Linked DNA regions of Enteractinococcus fodinae. The protein of the gene in region 1 interacts with the protein of each later gene in a pairwise test. Links are inferred from orthologs where the notes say so. Each region holds a gene or a part of one and is shown on either strand. Other genes may lie near its edges.

Region 1 (7,664 bases):
ATGTTATCAGCGCGGTCGAAACCGATACCGGGCATAAGCTTCAACAGCTCAACGTGGACGGCGGGATGACCGTCAACGAACAACTCATGCAATTCCAAGCCGATATTTTAGATGTCGAGGTCCACCGCAGCGCTGACGTTGAAACTACCGCTCGTGGCGCAGCGTACGCGGCCGGTTTGGGGGTTGGCATCTGGGCTTCGACCGACGAGTTGCGCGATCTATGGCGTTCCGGAGGGACCTGGAGCCCAGATATTGATCCGAACAAGCGTCGGCGTCTCATAGCTGGCTGGCACCGGGCCATTGAGCACGCGATTGGGTGGTCGGGGGACCAGAGCAGTTAGAATACTAGACGGAAACAAGATTTGACCTTTCGTATGAAACGTAGACAGGACATCGTGACGAACACATCGAAGCATGCCGGCGCTGAGCGCGAAGAATTCTCGTTTGCAGCCATCGAGCAACGTTGGGCCGGTTATTGGGAAAAGAACAAAGTTTTCAAAGCCTCCGGCGACGGCCAACGGCCCCGAAAATATGTCCTCGATATGTTCCCGTACCCGTCCGGTGACCTACACATGGGCCATGCCGAAGCATTTGCCATGGGTGACGTCGTCGCCCGGTATTGGATGCTGCGCGGTTACGATGTGCTGCACCCCATCGGTTGGGACTCCTTCGGGCTGCCCGCCGAAAACGCAGCCATTGCCCGGGACGCCCACCCAGCGGAGTGGACCTATGAGAATATCGCCACCCAGCGATCCTCCTTTGAGCGGTATGCCATCTCGGTGGACTGGGACACTATCCTGCACACCTCGGATCCGGAGTACTACAGCTGGACCCAATGGCTGTTTCTGAAATTCTATGAGCGCGGACTGACCTACCGTAAAAAATCCCAGGTCAACTGGTGCCCCAAAGACCAGACCGTGCTGGCCAACGAGCAGGTCGTCGATGGTGCCTGCGAGCGCTGTGGCACTGAGGTCACCAAAAAGGCCTTGGAACAGTGGTACTTCAAAATTACCGACTACGCTGAACGGTTGCTCCAAGATATGGACTCGCTGGAGGGCCACTGGCCCGAGCGTGTGCTGAACATGCAGCGCAATTGGATCGGCAAATCCACCGGTGCCACCGTGACGTTCTCCATCGAGGATGGCCCTGAGCTTGAGGTGTACACGACCCGGCCTGACACCCTCTACGGTGCGACCTTCATGGTCGTGGCTGCCGATGCGGATCTCGCCGAAGAATTGGTGACCGACGAGCATGCCGAGGCATTGCACGACTACCGTGAACAGCTTAAACACGTTTCCGACATTGACCGGCAATCCGCCGATCGCCCAAAGACCGGCGTGTTCCTTGGGCGCTACGGCATCAACCCGCTGTCCGGCGAGCGCGTACCGGTATGGGCATCAGACTATGTTCTGGCCGACTACGGGACCGGTGCCATCATGGCAGTCCCTGCTCACGATCAGCGAGACATGGATTTCGCTCGGGCCATGGACCTGCCGGTGCGAACCGTCGTGGACACCGGTGCTGAGGACCCAGAAGTCACCGGCATCGCCACCACTGAGGCTGGCACCAACATTAACTCCGGTGAACTCGACGGCCTGTCAGGTGAAGCAGCGATCGCCAAATCGATTGAACTGCTTGCAGCAAAAGGCACCGGTTATGAATCAGTCAACTACCGGTTGCGCGACTGGCTGTTGTCCCGACAGCGGTTCTGGGGTACACCGATTCCCATCATTCACTGTGCAGATTGCGGACTCGTGCCGGTACCGGCAGATCAACTGCCGGTGGAACTGCCCAAAAACTTACACGGTCAACAGCTCGCCCCGAAAGGCCAGTCGCCACTGGCTGCCGCCGAAGACTGGGTCAACGTCGCGTGCCCGCAGTGTGGTGGAGCCGCTACACGAGATACCGATACGATGGACACCTTCGTCGACTCGTCGTGGTATTACATGCGCTTTGTCGACTCGCACAACGACCAGCAGATCTGGGATCGCGACAAGCTAGACCGCTGGGCGCCAGTCGACCAATACGTAGGCGGCGTTGAACACGCTATCTTGCACTTGTTATACTCACGGTTCTTCACCAAGGCCCTGTATGACATGGGCCTCGTCGGGTTTACCGAACCCTTTAGCCGACTGTTGAACCAAGGCCAAGTCCTCAACGGTGGCAAAGCCATGTCGAAGTCCCTGGGGAACGGGGTCGCACTGGGTGAACAACTCGATGCCTTCGGTGTGGACGCCATCCGATTGACCATGGTGTTTGCCTCACCACCAGAAGATGATATCGATTGGGCGGATGTTTCCCCGGCAGCTTCCCTGAAATTCCTGGCACGCGCCTGGCGACTGGCACAAGATGTCCAGGCTGCGGGTTCAGCCCCGGATACCGACCCTAGTAGCGGGGTAGAAGCCCTACGTCAGACGACCCACAAGATCGTCCATGATGCAGAGAACCTGCTGGAGGACCAGAAATTCAACGTCGTCGTGGCCCGGACCATGGAGCTGGTCAACGCGACCCGCAAAGAAATCGATAATGGAGCCGGTGCGGCCGATCCGGCGGTCCGAGAAGCCACCGAAGTTGTAGCTCAACTGCTGTCGCTGGTCGCGCCCTACACGGCAGAAGACATGTGGGCCATGCTAGGCCATGAGCCCTCAGTGGCACGGTCAACTTGGCTGCAGGTCGATGAGGCGTTGTTGGTTGAAGACAAGATCACCGTCATCGCTCAGGTCCAAGGCAAACTGCGGGATCGCTTCGAAGTGCCGGCGAATATTTCCGATGATGAGCTCGAAGCGATGGCCCGTGCATCTGACAACGTTCAACGAGCCATCGGCGATAAACAAATCCGCAAAGTTATCGTGGTCAGCGGTAAGCTCGTCAACTTCGTGGTGGGCTAACCCCACATGACCGAGGTCGATGATTGGATAGCCCGATTGGCCGCCCGGTCGCGCGATATGCGCACCGAGGCGGTCGGCTGGGCACGCTACATCACCCCGCCACGCCGTGAACGCCTAGCCATTGTCACCGACAGTTCGGCCGCGTTGCCCGATCAGGTGTATAAATTACCGACGGGCTCAGATTTATTTGTGGTCCCCATTCCGGTCATGATTGGCGACCAGATTTATACCGAAGACGACGAAATACTGCACCAGGATCTGGCCATTGCTTTAGCGGCTGGCACCCCACTGCGGACCTCACGGCCATCACCCGGGCACTTCTCCGCAACCTACCGACACATCGCCGACCAGGGGTACGGTCAGATTCTGTCGATTCACCTGTCATCGAAGCTCTCGGGCACCACCGACGCGGCACGTATCGCAGCCCAAACAGCCCCCATTCCCGTGACCGTGCTGGATTCTTATAACGCTGGCATATCGTTGGGCAATGCGGTGCTCGATGTCCTCTTGCGCACGCGGTTAGGCCTGTCAACACCGTTCCTGGCCAGCATCGCCACTCGCCAGGCGCGAGCAGGGCAAACAATTTTTACCGTGCCGAACCTTGACACGTTGCGCAAAGGCGGACGCATTTCGGCGCTGACCGGACTGCTGGGCCAACTGCTCCAGGTTCGCCCTGTCATGCACTTGCACGACGGCGCCATCGCATTGCTCGATCGTCCCCGGAGCGAAGCCAAAGCACTGGCCACGATGACCGAGCTTGCACTAGCAGTAGAACCGCCCGTACGGTTGAGCGTCCAAGCCTACGGCGACTTCGACACAGCCCACCAGTTGGCCGCGGAGTTACAAGATCACTCCGTCATGCCCGTACCCGTCGTGCGGCTGCCGGCCGTGCTAGCAGCCCATTTAGGCCTCGGCGCGCTTGGTGTATCGATGAGCCCGGACTTGGACTACGTTAGTTACGGGGCCAACTAAGCGATCCCGAATCCACAGCCTTGCCCCGGCTGATCGGATTATCCACATTTGATTCCGCCATGATGCAATAGCAGCTCATCCCCAGCGAAGCTGGACGCATGGGTAAACATCTGGCAGACACAGCGCCGCCGCAGCGGCCCCCGCTGTGGCGCACCAAAATCACGCTGTCTGCGGTCTTGATGCTCATCGTGGTGGCAGCGACAATTTATGGCTTCCGCTGGCTTACCACCGAACAACCGAGCTCACCGGAACCTACCGTTGCGGTGGATCGCACCGACAGTGCCACTGTGGAACCAGCTCAGGACAACGAGCCCGGCGACGCCTCGGTAGGCCCGGATACGACGATCATCCATGTTGCAGGTGCGGTACACCAGCCCGGAATTGTTGAATTAGAAACCGGGGCCCGGGTGGTAGACGCTATCGAAGGCGCCGGCGGCCCCACAGAGGCTGCCGTCCTCGATGCGCTCAATCTGGCGGCGATCGTCAACGACGGCGACTACATCTTGGTGCCCGATGAACAGTCCGAAACTCAAGCGGAAACCTCCTCAGGCTCACCAGGAGGTTCAGCCGCTGGCCCCGGCAACCCTTCCACGGTCAATCTCAATACTGCTGACGCCACCCAGCTGGAAACCCTGCCCGGCGTGGGACCGGCTACCGCTGAACAGATCATTGCTCACCGGCAGCAGCACGGTCCGTTCACGCAACTGGCAGATATCGAAGCAGTCTCTGGGATTGGTCCCGCGACCCGGGAACGCCTCGATGGCCTCGTGAGCTGGTAATGACAAGCCACATCAAACCCGACGACATCGCAGCCCCCGTCGATATTCGACTTGTGCCAGCAGCGGGCCTTACCGCAACCGTATGTCTGTTGAGTCCCAGATTGCCACCGTGGGTAGCACACCATGTGCCCCTCACCCTCATACTGGGCGGTCTCATCGCGATGATACTCATGGTAAGTATCAGACGCCGTAAGCGGGTGGGGCAATGGCTGCTCATCGTCGCGCTGGCTTGCTGGCTGGCCACTCCGGCCGCGCTGCTGACCAACCAACAACGTGCCGCCGCAGAAACCTCCGGATGGCTAGCATTTACCGAGCATCTGGGGACCGCCAAGCTCTCGGCCGAGCTGGTAAACGACCCTGTGGAACGTGACGGGCCGTGGGGGCCTAGCTGGTTCGTCACCGCAGAGGTAAACCACTACGGCAGGGATCTTACCCCCACGCCCCACCCAGCGAAGATCGTGATCGCAGCCGACGAGGCCTGGTCGCAGATGCGTAGCGGCGACCACGTCTGTTTTCTCGGGCGGGTCACCGAACAGGATGCCACCACGTTTGTCCAAGCAGTCCACTTAGCTCAACCCGACAGCTGTGGTCAACCACCCGGCCAAACTGCACCCACTGGTCGCGATACGTTACGCACAGCGCTCCAAGACCAGGCAGCCCAGACGATCAGCTATGGCCCGGAACTACTTCCAGGACTCATCCTGGGGGATCGATCCCAACAATCGGAAACTGTCGATCAAGCCATGAAGATCTCCGGGCTGAGCCACCTCTCAGCGGTCTCGGGAGCGCATACGTCAGTGATTGCCGCTGCGGCGACGCTTTTGTTTCGCAGCTTGCGCTTCCCGCGCCCCATCGTCATCGTTGCATTTATCGGAACCCTGGTTCTCTTCGTGCACATCGTGGGAACACAACCTTCAGTTCTTCGAGCTGCCACAATGGGAGCGATCGGCGCCTGGGCGGTATTTTCCGGTCGGAGTTCACAAGCCCTGCCGATCCTGGCCCTCACCACGATCGCCCTCTTGACGCTGACCCCCGAGCTGATCCACGAAGTCGGCTTCCAACTCTCCGTGGCAGCTACGGCTGGGATCGTGCTAGCAGCCCAACCCCTCGACCGACTGATACGCCCATATTTTGAAAAATTTCTCCCTGATTTCTGGGCCAGCCTCATCAGTTCCTCGCTGGCGATCTCCACTGCTGCGCAACTGGCCTGCCAACCACTGCTGCTGACGTTTATCGACTACGTCAGCCTCTACTCAGTAGCCGCAAACCTCTTTGCCACGCCGTTACTGCCGCTGATCACCATCCCCGGCACCATTGCTGCAGCTTTAATCATGGTCGCCCCGGGCGTCTCCCAACTACTTTTGCACGCGGTGTCGTTGCCGACCTCCGCCATCGGATGGATCGCTACCACCACAACCCAGCTACCCGGCTCGACGCTCCCGTGGCCTGAAGGGGTCGTCGGAACAGCACTCATCGCCCTGCACTGGGCTGCCACCGGCATCGTCACAATCAAACTCCTGCGGCGACAACGACGGACACCACCACCCGTGCGCGTGGACTGGGGTCTCCCCAGATGGCACCAACTGGCTATACGGCTCACCCAACAGACCAGCCCCGCCCAAAGCTTGCAGTACCTGATCGTGGTGGTAGCTGTCGTCGCGCACCTGGCCGTGTTTTGGCCGACGAAAGCCGGTGGTATTAACCCCGATTGGGATATTGTCGGATGCGATGTCGACCAAGGCGACATGTTCCTCGTGCGTACCGGGCCGGAATCAGCCATGGTCTTCGATACCGGACCAGAACCAGACTTGGCCCACCACTGCCTACGAGCTGCCGGCATTACTCGCATCGATGTTCTGGTCATCACCCACCTCCACGCAGACCACGTCGGCGGGCTCCAAGGTGTCCTAGACGTAGTCGAGCCAGAACACATCGTATATGCCACGGGCACGGACCCAACTTATCAAGCCAGTACCACGGGACTGCCCTCCACCGCCCAGCAACTCACAGGCCCCACGGTCTCCGTCATAGATCACGCTGCACAGGATCCCGACCATCCGGTACAACTCCGGTGGTCAGTGCTCAGCGCAAATCACCAAACACCAAATGAAAATAATGCCTCCGCGGTGCTACTCATCGAAATCTATCGCCACGGAGGAGTCGCCACGGCACTGTTTACCGGCGACCTAGAACAAGACGAAGCCGAAAAGCTCCTCGCCGCAGACCGTATCCCCACCAAGGTCGACATCCTCAAATTAGCCCACCACGGCGCACAAAACGGCGGGACAGGCCTCATCGAACATACCGAACCCAGTGTGGCACTCATCGGGGTGGGTATGGACAATAGTTATGGCCACCCGCACGACGACATTCTCGAGGCGCTCGGGCCACGAACCGACGTTCGACGCACTGATTTCCACGGCACGTTTTCTGTGACCTTGCAGCACAGTCCCGCACACGTCGCCGCACAACGCTAGAATCAGCCCTATGGCTTCTCCTCGACGAACCAAAACCGCCGGCGCCTCCTGGCGCGACGTCACAGTAGCGCCGCTCATCTTTGTCCAAGGCAGTGAAGACTACATTCACACTCGAGTCACCGAGGCCATCAAAACACAGTTGAAACAGGCCGAGCCAGACACCGAGGTACACCACCGCTCCGCTGCAGAATACCAACCCGGTGAAATCCAGGTGCTCGCCAGCCCATCACTGTTTGGCGAAAAGAAGCTCCTCATCTTCGACGAAATGCACAAAATGTCTGACGCATTCGTCACCGACGGGCTCGAATACATCCAGCAACCCAACCCGGACGTCACCTTCCTGGGTCTCCACGGAGGCGGCACCCGAGGCAAACGATTGCTCGACGCACTCAAAAAGTCCGGTGTCTTCGTTGAAGCCAAACCCATCAAATCAGACCGCGACCGCATGGATTTCCTCCAAGCAGAGTTCCGCAGTGCGCGCCGAAAGATCGATGCTGAAGCCCTCCGCGCGCTCGCAGACGCCATCGGGGAGAACCTGGGAGAACTCG
Region 2 (7,455 bases), 320 kb from region 1 along the record:
ACTATGGCCTGGACATGCCAGCCCAAGACTTTGTGATCGCAGCTCGTGACCGTTTGGTTGAGGCCGTCGACGATTTCGCGGCTGCGCCGGATATTTCCGCATTGGAACCTACGATGACGACTATCGGCCAACAGGTCAAAGCGATTATGCCCGGGGGCAACGACATTTACGGGACTGCCGTGGGTCTTGGCGCCACCGGTAGCCTGATAGTACGCGGTGACACGGATGAAGAAATCTTTGCCGCAGATATTGTACATTTACGACCGGCCTCATAATTGGGCGCGACACCTCAAGGAGGGACATGCGAACGCACTATGTGACGGGTGAACACCTGCTGGTGCGTACCCGTGCGCACCCATCGGTGTTAATCCGCCCGGCTTGGTACCTTATTTTATGGGCTGGGGCTGCAGGGTTGTTCTCCGGTGTGCTGGCCAGTTATACGATGCCCGACTTCATCCGGAGTGCAAGTCCGACCCTGACCACCATCGGGCTGGGGTTGATTGCCATCGGCGTGTTCCTGACAGTTATCCGACCACTGTGGCAGTGGTTAGTGTCGCGGTATGAGATCACAACGCATCGCGTTGCCCACAAACTGGGAGCGATCGCTGTGAAGCGACACTGGGTTGCGCTACATTCCTTAGTGTCGCTGAAGGTGCATCAGTCGCGTCGCCAGCGACGTCGTGGTTCAGGGGATCTGCACCTGATGAACTCTCGTGGCCAAACCTGGGTGCTGCATGACATCCCAGAAATTTCAGAATTTCAAACCCTTGTCGATACGGAACGCTTCGGTTCCCATGGCCGTTACGCTAACGGTTCGCTCAGTGAAAGTAGGGGCTTGTGACCAAAGATTCAGATACGCACGCTGAACCCACACCAACCCAGCCACTTGATATAGTGCAGCCAACGCCGGCCAGTTCAGCAGACTTAGGCGCCGCGGAACCATTTTCGGAAACCTGGACCCAAGCCATCAAAGTCCTCGATGAAGAACTCATCGGTGGCCCACGGCTTCTGACCCCGCGCGACCTGGCAAAAGAACTTGGTGTCTCAATCGTATCGGCCCGCAAGATTTGGCGTGCCATGGGCTTTCCGAACATCAAAGCCGACGAAAAGGTCTTTACCCAACAAGATGTCGCAGCCATGGCCACCATCGTGGAATTGGTTCGCGAAGATGTCCTCAACGAAGAAACCGCCATCTCAATTGCCCGATCCATCGGGCAGATGACCGACCGCATGGTGGTGTGGCAAATTGAGGCCCTGGTGGAAGACAAGATGAGCGCCGAAGGACTCTCGGACCCCGAAGCCCGCCGGGAAGTCGTGCGACTGCTGCCCTCGGTCATCGAATCCTTAGAAGACGTCGTAACCTACTCCTACCGGCGCCAGCTCAACTCTGCTTTACAGCGACTGACCGTACGTGTCGAAGCCGGTCTAGCGGCTTCCGAAGAAGGCCGGGACGGTACCGAGGACGATACACCCCTGCCGTTGGCCCGAGCCGTCGGCTTCGCCGACATGGTGTCCTATACGGCCTTGTCGCGGACCATGAGCGAGCGGACACTGGCCCAAATGGTGCAGCGGTTTGAACAAATCTGTGCCGAAATCATCGCCGTGGGCGGTGGCCACCTGGTCAAAACCGTCGGGGATGAAGTGTTGTTCAACGCCGAAACTCCCGAAGCCGGAGCCGACATTGCGCTGGCGCTGTCCCAAGCCCTGAATGAAGATGCCGTGTTGCCATCTGCGCGCGTTTCGGTGGTGTGGGGCCGTGTGCTGTCGCGATTGGGGGATATTTATGGCCCGACCGTCAACCTCGCGGCACGGTTAACAGCACTGGCCGATCCAGGGACAGTGCTGGTGGATCAGTTAACCGCCAATGTACTAGCCGATGATGAACGGTATATTTTAATTCCCCAACCACCGCAGTCGGTGCGCGGGTTCGGTCCGATTAATCCCTCCATGCTGCTGCGCGGCGCCGGAGACGGGATAGAGGTTGACTAATGTATAGTTTTACAGCCGCGGCCGCCACAGATGTGGGCTACCAGCGGGATCTGAACGAGGACTCCTACCTAATACGCGACGGATTATACCTGGTGGCCGACGGGATGGGCGGCCATGACGGCGGGGAGCTGGCTTCTGCCGCTGTCATCGACACGTTCATCCAGGCGTATGAGCAAACCCCGCAACCGTTTGAACTAGCGAGTCTCCAAGAGTGGCTCACCCAAGCCAACCGGGCGGTCTACGATATCGCCGAAGGCCGTGCCGGGACCACGCTGACCCTGTTGACCAATGTGCTGCACCAAGACAAGCCACAACTGGTTGTAGCCAATGTCGGAGACTCACGCACCTATCGTTATCGGGCCAATGACGAGGCCTTTATCCAGCTCACCCAAGATCACTCGGCTGTGGCTGAAATGGTCCGGTTGGGCCAACTGAGCGCCGAAGAAGCCCGCGAACACCCGGCGCGCAACGTCATCACCCGAGCGGTCGGCTCCAACTTGCGTCTGCTCGCCGATGTGGTGTTGTTGGACGCCAACGTGGGCGATCGCTTCTTGCTGTGCACCGACGGTTTGACCGGTGGGGTCCAAGACCAAGAGATCGGGCTCATCCTGGGAGCCGCATCGACGGTTCAAGATGCTGCAGATCAACTGGTTGAACTGGCCCTAGAAACCGATGGCTCAGATAATGTCACAGTCGTCGTCGCTGAAGTCACCGAGACCACCCAGTAGAATGGCGGCCGTGAACACTCCTGATCCAGAACTGTTAGAGCGCTACGAAACTCTCAAAGACCAGGTCCGACATCACAGACGTGCCTACTACGTCGACGATGCACCTGAGATCTCCGACGCGGCCTTCGACGCGCTGTTTCGGGAACTCGAAGATCTTGAGGCCCTCCACCCGGAAATCGTCACCGGGGATTCACCAACCCAGGAAGTCGGGGGCAACGCGGTCTTTTCGCCCGTGGAACATCTGACCCAGATGTATTCGCTGGAAGACGTTTTCTCGGTCGAAGAATTGGAGACCTGGTTTGCACGCGTTGGGAGTCGCCTCACACAGCTTGGCGTGACCGACGAAGTCGGCTGGTTAGCCGAGGTCAAGATCGACGGGCTGGCGATCAACTTGCTTTACCGCAACGGCTCCTTGGTCCGCGCTGCGACCCGCGGCGATGGAGTGGTCGGCGAGGACGTCACCCAAAATGTGATGACCATCAAAGAAGTGCCAACCAAGCTCACTGGTGACAACATTCCGGCGGAACTTGAAGTTCGCGGCGAAGTGTTCATGCCACCGCAAGCGTTCAACGAGCTCAACGATGCACGGGCCGAAGACGGGCTGGCACCGTTTGCAAATCCCCGCAACGCTGCTGCCGGTTCCCTGCGACAAAAAGACCCGGCCGAAACCGCCAAGCGTCGCCTGTCCCTGTTCGTTCACGGGCTTGGTAGGGTGACCGGGGCGACCGTCACCTCACAGCACCAAGCCTACGAATTGCTGGCGTCCTACGGGCTGCCGGTCTCGCCGTACAGCAAGCTCATCACCGGGCCCTCCGATCAGGTGGCCCAAGAAGTCATCGAATACATCGAAGACTACGGCGATCGACGCCACGATCTGATTCACCAGATTGATGGCATCGTCGTCAAAGTCGATGACGTGACCTATCAGCGGCAACTGGGTTATACCTCCAGGACGCCTCGGTGGGCGGTGGCCTTCAAATACCCACCCGAAGAAGTCCACACCAAACTGCTGGATATCCGCGTCAATGTCGGCCGAACCGGACGAGTCACACCGTACGCGTTGATGCAACCGGTCTTGGTGGACGGCTCAACGGTGTCCATGGCCACACTGCACAATAAAGACGTCGTCAAAGCCAAGAACGTCAAAATCGGTGACACCGTGGTACTGCGCAAAGCCGGCGATATTATCCCCGAAATTGTCGGCCCGGTCTTGCCGTTGCGCGACGAGGACGTCGTCTACGACTTCGTGATGCCCACCCACTGCCCGGCGTGTGACACGCAGCTTCGCCCGCTCAAAGAAGACGACGTCGATCTGCGGTGTCCCAATGCCAAAAGCTGTCCGGCACAACTGACCGGACGCATCGAACATGCTGCCTCACGGGGTGCGTTCGATATTGAGGCCCTCGGCGAAGAAGCGGCCACCTGGCTAACCAACGGCCCTGGTCCTAACCCGGCCGACCACGGTGGCATCGTGCAACCCACCGGCCCCGGCGTGCTGACCTCCGATGCGCAACTGTTCGATCTGGCCACCAACGGCGACGAGGAGCTCAAAGCGCAACTGGCCGATGTGTATGTCTGGCGCGAAAAACGCTCACAAGGCCAGCCGACCGGCGTGTGGGAAAAGGTGCCCTACTTCTATAAACGCACCACGCACGAACCAACCTCCAACACGCTGCGCCTGTTCGAGGAACTCGAAAAAGCTAAAACCCAGCCGCTGTGGCGGGTGCTGGTCGCGCTATCCATCCGGCACGTGGGCCCCACCGCGGCCCGGGCGCTCGCCGCATCGTTCGGCTCGATGGACGCCCTGCGAGAAGCCGCCGTAGCGCAGGATTACGAGCGCTTCACTTACGTCGATGGTGTCGGTGAGGTCATCGCCAGCGCCGTCATGGAATTCTTTGCCAGCGACTGGCGATTGGCCATTATTGACGCCTGGGCAGCCGCCGGTGTGACCATGGCCGATGAGGTGACCGAAGACTCCACCCTGCTCGACGGTGTCACCGTTGTGGTGACCGGTACGTTGGAGCATTTCACCCGCGACTCCGCCAAAGAAGCCATCCTCTCACGCGGGGGTAAAGCCACCGGTTCGGTCTCGAAAAAGACCGACTATCTGGTGGCCGGGGACAACGCGGGGTCGAAACTCGACCGGGCACGACAGCTGAGCGTGACAATATTAGATGAACAAGGGTTTCAAGACTTACTAGCAGGAGAACGATGAACGCATTCTTAGCGGTGGCACGTGCCGCCGCAGAGGCCGGTGCTGCCCAATTAGCCCAACGCCCCGAAACCGGTACGCCCTTGACGGTGACGGATCTGGGTGCTGAAACGAAATCCTCGGGTTCGGACTGGGTCACAGACTTTGACCATCGGGCCGAAGACGCCATCCGCTTCGTGCTGCAATCGTACCGGCCGCACGATGAAATTTATGGCGAAGAATTCGGTGCCACCACCGTGGAAAACCCCAGTGGCTACCGCTGGTCCATCGACCCGTTGGACGGCACGACCAACTTCATCAGAGGCCTACCGCACTACTGCTCTTCAGTGGCCGTGCAATACGAGGGCCGGTGGATCGCCGCAGCCATTGTGGCACCGGCACTCGGCCGATCCTGGTGGGCCACTGATGGTGGGGGTGCCTTCACCACTCGCACCGGACCCCTGGATGTGGGCCTACCCAGCCAACCGGCCGAACCCGTCCGACTCACCGGCCCGGTCCTGGGCAGATCCGGGCGCCTACTGTCGTCTGGCTTCTCCTATGACCCAACCCGCCGAGGGTTCCAGTTCGAACAGCTGCAACGCCTGCTACAAACCGGTGACTTTTCAGACCTGCGACGCGCCGGCTCAGCAGCCCTGGACCTGTGCATGGTCGCCGACGGCACCCTCGATGCCTACGCCGAATACGGGCTCCAAGAATACGACTGGGCCGCCGGCGCGCTGATCGCCAACGAAGCAGGCGTGCCGGTTCGCCGTCCAGCGTGGCAAGTCTCCGACACCACCCCCGACTGGATCATCGCCGGGGACGTCGGTGTCGACCACCACGCCCTAGAAGTGGACCCCAACCACCCGATCGGTCGCACGCAGCTGACCGGAACGGTCACCACGGACAACCCCCAGGACTGGATCGAGCAACTGACCGCAAAACATACGGCGGGCGGAATACTGCAGGTCAACAACTTCCACCTGCACTGCACCCCAGGGGATGGCATGGTCACCGTGGAAGCAACCGGGCCCGCCGACCAAGTAACCTCTCTGCAGCAACGTCTGGGAGACCTTCGTTGGTGACCATCCGTCCGGCGACCCCCGAAGATTATCCGGCGGTGCGCGACCTCACGCATGCCGCTTATATAGCCGCCGGGCACATCGCCCCGGAATCTGACTACGCCGCAACGCTGACCGACATCCCGGCACGCGCCGAGGGACTGTATGTGGCCGAGGTCGACGGACAGGTCGCAGGCAGCGTCAATATTGCGCCGCCACCATCGGGCATGACCGAGGTAGCCTACGATAACGAATTAGAGTTTCGTATGCTGGCGGTGCACCCGGACTTCCAGGGCCAAGGCATCGGGCGAGCACTGGTCACCTACGCGTTAGACCTGGCTCGCACCCGCAATGCGGACGCGGTCGCGATTACCACCATGGCATCCATGACCACCGCCCAGGCCATGTATCATGCCATGGGGTTCCGACGGGCCCCGCAGCGCGACTGGAACCTCTACACCGCAGGCATCGTGGATCATGACGAAGGACTCGAAACCTTCCTGGTCTACGTCCACCCGCTGAATTCAACCCCCTAGTGAAGGAGCTGTATGGTTGAGCACATTGCCGCAACCGCACATATCGCGCTCACCGAAGACGAGCGCACCAAACTTGCCGCTGAGTTCGATCCGATCATCGAGTCCCTTACGTTGACCGCTGATCCACAGCTGCCTGCAACCGTCAACCCGCTGCCGGTCAACAACGTGCTACGCGACGACACCGTCGCCAACGAACTCACCACTGAACAAGCCATCTCGGGGGCCCCTGAAGCTCAAGACGGTCAATTCATGGTCCCTGCGATTCTGGACGGAGAATAATGTCGCTTACCCACCTGACCGCCACCGAAATGGCGGCACAACTGCGTGCCGGTGACACCACCGCAGTGGAACTGGTCACCGCACACCTCGATGCTGGCTCCGACGCCTACGCCTACGTCAACGCCGATGATGCACTGGCCGTGGCAGCCGACGTAGACGCCGGCAAATACGATCATCCGCTGGCCGGGGTCCCCGTCGTGTTATCCGATGTCATCGTCACCGCTGACATGCCCACCGAGGCCGGTTCCGACTACCTCGCCGGGTGGGTGTCGCCGTATGAGGCCACCGTCGTGACCCGCTTACGCGCAGCCGGACTGCCTATTTTAGGCAAAGCGACCGTCTCCGAATTTGGTATCGGCGAAGAATCCGGTGCACACCAGGCCGTGAGCAACCACCAGGCCCCGTTCGCGGTGGTTTCCGATACCGCCGGCACAGCCCGGCACATCGCCGCAAAAACCGGTGTCGTCGCCGTCAAACCGACCTACGGGGCCATCTCCCGATACGGTCTGGTAGCCGCCGTGTCCTCCATGGACACCATCACCCCGATTGCCCGGAACACGGCGGATGCCAAAGCGCTGCATGCACTTCTCGCCGGACCTGACGCCCAAGACCCCACGAGTCTGCACTACGAGTGGGACCTCGACAGTTCCTCCGATGTTGCGGGCCTCACC

What was found.
Region 2: the proteins of leuS (region 1) and ligA interact in binary tests that used the Escherichia coli proteins (3 or more experiments, as listed by UniProt). The link is inferred for Enteractinococcus fodinae from one-to-one orthologs.

The regions. Positions count from the first base shown.
Region 1 is NZ_JAVDYJ010000001.1:1,556,301-1,563,964, reverse strand. The notes cover bases 1-3,131. They hold leuS (leucine--tRNA ligase), read left to right. Parts: upstream 1-374; coding sequence 375-2,888; downstream 2,889-3,131. Other genes in these bases: J2S62_RS07335 (DegV family protein), read left to right, coding at 2,895-3,131; glpK (glycerol kinase GlpK), read left to right, coding at 1-341. Also shown: more of J2S62_RS07335, read left to right, coding at 3,132-3,860; J2S62_RS07330 (helix-hairpin-helix domain-containing protein), read left to right, coding at 3,959-4,639; J2S62_RS07325 (ComEC/Rec2 family competence protein), read left to right, coding at 4,639-7,116; holA (DNA polymerase III subunit delta), read left to right, coding at 7,127-7,664.
Region 2 is NZ_JAVDYJ010000001.1:1,878,864-1,886,318, reverse strand. What follows is about bases 2,404-5,325. They hold ligA (NAD-dependent DNA ligase LigA), read left to right. Parts: upstream 2,404-2,718; coding sequence 2,719-4,932; downstream 4,933-5,325. Other genes in these bases: J2S62_RS08755 (inositol monophosphatase family protein), read left to right, coding at 4,929-5,325; J2S62_RS08765 (PP2C family protein-serine/threonine phosphatase), read left to right, coding at 2,404-2,717. In the rest of the region: J2S62_RS08780 (biotin--[acetyl-CoA-carboxylase] ligase), read left to right, coding at 1-275; J2S62_RS08775 (PH domain-containing protein), read left to right, coding at 302-841; J2S62_RS08770 (adenylate/guanylate cyclase domain-containing protein), read left to right, coding at 838-1,989; more of J2S62_RS08765, read left to right, coding at 1,989-2,403; more of J2S62_RS08755, read left to right, coding at 5,326-5,993; J2S62_RS08750 (GNAT family N-acetyltransferase), read left to right, coding at 5,990-6,505; Asp-tRNA(Asn)/Glu-tRNA(Gln) amidotransferase subunit GatC, read left to right, coding at 6,518-6,784; J2S62_RS08740 (amidase family protein), read left to right, coding at 6,784-7,455. UniProt on the Escherichia coli protein: DNA ligase that catalyzes the formation of phosphodiester linkages between 5'-phosphoryl and 3'-hydroxyl groups in double-stranded DNA using NAD as a coenzyme and as the energy source for the reaction.